One region of the Exiguobacterium sp. E4787 genome, then DNA from elsewhere that is predicted to be linked to it. Evidence: a T-box and tRNA genes for the amino acid it is inferred to sense, from the RefSeq annotation. Region 1 holds a T-box; the other holds one or more tRNA genes.

Region 1 (2,409 bases):
GCGACTCGCTCCTCATCAAGGCCGGTTCGGGCGTCGCGACGCTCGGTCTCCCGGACTCGCCGGGCGTACCGAAAGATTTGGCGAGCCAGACGCTCACGGTGCCATATAACGATTTGGATGCTCTCCGCATCGCCTTCGAGAAGTTCGGCGACGATATCGCTGGTGTCATCGTCGAACCGGCGGCCGGTAACATGGGCTTCGTGCCACCGCAACCTGGCTTCCTCGAAGGACTCCGCGAGATCACGGAACAGTACGGCTCGCTCCTCATCTTTGACGAGGTCATGACCGGATTCCGGGTCGGCTATAACTGTGCCCAAGGCTACTTCGGCGTGACGCCGGACTTGACGTGCCTCGGGAAAGTTATCGGTGGTGGTCTTCCGGTCGGTGCCTACGGTGGGAAACGCGAGATTATGGAACAAATCGCGCCACAAGGACCAATTTACCAGGCAGGAACGCTCTCAGGGAACCCGCTCGCGATGATCGCCGGCTACACGACGTTGTCGCAACTCAAGCCTGAGCACTACGCCGAGTTCGAACGCAAAGCGGACCGTCTCGCCGAAGGCTATACGAAAGCGGCCGAGAAGTATAACATCCCGCACGACACGAACCGGGCCGGATCGATGTTCGGATTCTTCTTCACGAACGAGAAAGTGACGAACTTCGAGAAGGCGAAGACGGCGAACCTCGACTTGTTCCGTGCTTACTATCAGAAGATGGCGGCGCGCGGCGTGTTCTTGCCACCGTCACAGTTCGAAGGATTGTTCCTCTCGACCGTTCATACGGACGAAGATATCGACTTGACGCTCGCAGCGGTCGAGGCGACGTTCAAAGAGCTGCAACAAGAGTTTTCATTGTAATCTTGACGGAAACAGCTTCTGTCGCTACAATTGTTTAACAGATACGAACAAAAGCTACGATGAGGAATAGTACGCAATCAACATCCATTTTCAGAGACGCGGCCGCTTGGTGCGAGGCCGCGAAGGATGGTGCGGAAGTCGCCTCGGAGCTGACCTTTTGAACGAAGTAGGAAGGTCCGGTCCATCGACCGTTATTCGATTTTGAGGGCGCCACAAGTGGCGAACTAAGGTGGTACCGCGGAAGATACGGCTTCTTTCGTCCTTAGCGTTAAGGACGAGAGTAGCCGTTTTTTTGTCCACATTATTAGAGGAGGTTGGGCATATGGCCAACGAGACAAACGAAATCACCATGCCGACGAAGTACGATCCAAGTGCGACGGAAGCGAAATGGTATGACTACTGGTTAGAGAACGACGTATTCAAAGCAGACGAGGATAATTCAAAACAGCCTTACACGATTGTCATCCCGCCACCGAACGTAACAGGGAAACTTCACCTCGGACACGCGTGGGACACGACGCTCCAAGATTTGCTGACGCGCCTCAAGCGCATGCAAGGCTATGACGTCCTCTGGCTCCCAGGGATGGACCACGCCGGGATCGCGACGCAAGCGAAAGTCGAACAGAAGCTCCGTGAGGACGGCATCATGCGCTATGACCTCGGACGCGAGAAGTTCCTCGAGAAGACGTGGGAATGGAAAGACGAGTACGCCGATACGATCCGTGCCCAATGGTCAAAACTTGGCCTCGGTCTCGACTACTCACGTGAGCGCTTCACGCTCGACGAAGGACTCTCGAAAGCGGTCCAGGAAGTGTTCGTCCGCCTCTATGAGAAAGGCTTGATTTACCGCGGCGAATATATCGTCAACTGGGACCCGGCGCAAAAGACGGCCGTTTCGGATATCGAAGTAATCTATCAAGAAGTCGAAGGCGCGTTCTACCACATGAAGTATCCGCTTGCGGACGGCTCAGGCCACATCGAGATCGCGACGACGCGTCCGGAGACGATGCTCGGCGATACGGCCGTTGCCGTCAACCCGAAAGATGAGCGTTACGCGCACCTCGTCGGCAAGACGATCATGCTTCCGGTTATGAACCGCGAGATTCCGATCGTCGCTGACGACTACGTCGACATGGAGTTCGGTACAGGTTGCGTCAAGATCACACCGGCGCACGACCCGAACGACTTTGAGATCGGGAACCGCCACGAACTCCCGCGCATCCTCGTCATGGACGAAGGCGGCAAGATGAACGAGAACGCCGGCAAGTACGAAGGGCTCGACCGCTTTGAATGCCGCAAACAACTCGTCAAAGATTTGGAAGCAGACGGCACGCTCGTCAAAATCGAGCCGCACACGCATTCGGTCGGCCACTCGGAACGTTCAGGCGCGGTCATCGAGCCGTATCTTTCGAAACAGTGGTTCGTCGACATGGAGCCGCTCGCGAAAGCTGCGCTCGAAGCACAAGGACATGATGATACGAAAGTCAACTTCATCCCAGAGCGGTTCGAAGGCACATACCTTCGCTGGATGGAGAACATCCGTGATTGGTGT
Region 2 (2,409 bases), on a different contig from region 1:
TGAATATTTTTGCTTGCTCATGTTGCTCATAAATAACGAATCTTATTTCTCTTTGGTACTTAAAAAAATCGTCTTTCCAAGTTACAATATCAGGAGATTTTTCTTCAAAGAGATTCATTCTTTTGGAATCAAGAATGGAGTAATCATGATACGTCACACTTTTTATTCTGCTATCAAGGTTTTGATTTTCAGCTTCTTCAATTACTAATTCACAAAAGTCCTGGGGTAGTACTACTGCAACTTCTCCGAAATTATCACATATCTTTTTTATATCCTCTTTATCGATGTCCAAGGAGAACTCTAACAACTCCTCCTTCTCTTTAGTAACTAAAAAGTCATTAGAATTGAAAATAGTAAAACAAAACACAGGTATTTTCTTCAGTCCAGAGTAGGTTTCTCTATGAATTCCCTTCTTAGCTGATCCTATTAATTTTTTTGTCTTACTATCAAATATCTGAATATTTTGTACCTCAACAACGAGAGAACCCTCATTTTTATCCCCTTGTCCACGAACTTTCGTGGTATTCTCCTGGACGATGTAGTGTTCTAACGTATTCATATATAATTCTCCATCAAGCAACATATCCACATGTTCTTTTTTCACGAATTTAACAAAAAATCGTAAGTTTTTAAGTTCTTCTATCTCACTTAATCTTTTCATCCGCTCCTCCTTATTAAAAAAATGTGTTTATTTTAATCTTAGTAATTACAAATTATCCATTTTTAACACAAGACTTTTTCACAATTACTTTTAACTTACTACTATTTTTAGAGATAACTTTCAACTCAATTTGCTTTGCATTTTTCTAAAATCCTTTTTTAGATTTTAATAATCAATAAGTACATGCAACGGAATTATTAATTAGCACATTTCTAAACACGGTGTATTATAAAACTCAATTTAAGTAAGATACCTTAATTTCTCCAATTCTCAATCCTTTAGGCGCTTTCATTAGAAATGTTGATTCCTCTGAAGTATTTGATGTAAAAAGCATTATCAAAATTATTCATTATTGCCTCTAGATGTTAAAAGAGACCAACATCTAGCAATATCATTATTACTTAAGGTTCGTTGATAAATTTGAAGAAGATGAATAAGAAGTCGATTTGTATTTAATCAAGGAACTAGACGTAACCAGCGTATATTTAAAAATATAAAAAAAAGCCACTTCTCGCAAGAAGTGGCGTCGCGGAAACCCACGTTCCTATGGGTTTCGCATCGGGTTTGGCACCCAAGTGATTCTGACTGGGCTCGAACCAGCGACCTCTACCCTGTCAAGGTAGCGCTCTCCCAGCTGAGCTACAGAATCAGGTCGTGTCCTCTCTTAAGGACACTATTAATATATCAAGAAACTAATGCCTTGGCAACTGTTTTTTTAAAACTTTTTTTAGTTTTTTTAGCGCGTCATTTCTTCACGTTTCATATGGCGGCACAACCGCTCTAAATCACCGGCATATACCGAGACGAGCATGCCTTCATATTCGGTGTCTCGATCCCAATGCAGTCCGTTTGCCTTCGCGACTCGTTGCGACGGGACGTTATCCGGATGAATCAAGGAGATGATTTCCTTTTCTCCGGTCTCAAACGCGTAACGCATGAGACGCGCCGCTGCCTCACGCCCGTAGCCCATATGCCAATGCTTCGGCGCCAACCAATATCCGACTTCAAGTTCAATCGTGCCGTCGAGTTCATGGAGCAACGTGCCGGCATGACCGATTGGCTCGTCATTTTCATGCGACATCAATTTGAGCAACCCGGTTTGACGACCCGTCTGATAGCGGGCCAACTGGCGCTCGAACCATTCGATCGTCTGTTCATCCGTATATGGCTTTCCATCCGGGCTAATGAAACGCATCACGCGCGGATCTTGGAGTAGCGATTTCACGAAATAAAAATCAGCAATCGTGTAAGGTTCGAGTCGTAGACGCTCGGATTGCAGTTTGATATGACTCATCGTCCTCGCCCCTTTCGTTCACAGTCTGAACTATTCAATTCCCGTTTTTATTTCGATTCAATCCTAATTAGGCGACAACTTTCAATCCGATGACGCTCCCGATAATGAGCAAAAGAAAAAAGATGCGCCACCGGTCTCGAGATTCGTTCAAATACAGCATACCGAGCACGACGCCGCCGGCCGCCCCAATCCCGACCCAAATCGAATACGCAAGCCCGAGCGGGAGCGTCTCGAGAGAGCGCGACAACAAATAAAAACTTAAGGCAAACGTTCCGACGGACAAGATCGACCATTTAACAATCTGATAGCCTTTCGATTTTCCCATCCAAAAGACCGCCATCATCTCGGCAAGACCCGCGCCAATCAAAAATACCCAACTCATGCCGATTCCCCTCCTGTCACTTGTTTCAGTCCAATCACACCGATGAGGAGCGTCGCGATAAAGACGAGCTTC

What was found. A T-box is a leader RNA that pairs with one kind of tRNA and senses whether it is charged. The one in region 1 lies ahead of KNP80_RS12725 (valine--tRNA ligase), so its partner is inferred to be a tRNA-Val.
Region 2: it has a tRNA-Val gene. The T-box ahead of KNP80_RS12725 (valine--tRNA ligase) is inferred to sense a tRNA for this amino acid. The anticodon was not compared.

Annotation. Positions count from the first base shown of each region.
Region 1 covers NZ_JACSLY010000012.1:21,261-23,669, reverse strand. Annotated here, with positions in the region: gene hemL (glutamate-1-semialdehyde 2,1-aminomutase) at 1-857, shown strand, start outside; T-box leader at 905-1,124, shown strand; gene KNP80_RS12725 (valine--tRNA ligase) at 1,180-2,409, shown strand, end outside.
Region 2 covers NZ_JACSLY010000004.1:78,228-80,636, reverse strand. Annotated here, with positions in the region: gene KNP80_RS06420 (hypothetical protein) at 1-661, opposite strand, end outside; tRNA gene KNP80_RS06415 (tRNA-Val) at 1,238-1,310, opposite strand; gene KNP80_RS06410 (GNAT family N-acetyltransferase) at 1,398-1,955, opposite strand; gene KNP80_RS06405 (DMT family transporter) at 2,023-2,337, opposite strand; gene KNP80_RS06400 (DMT family transporter) at 2,334-2,409, opposite strand, start outside.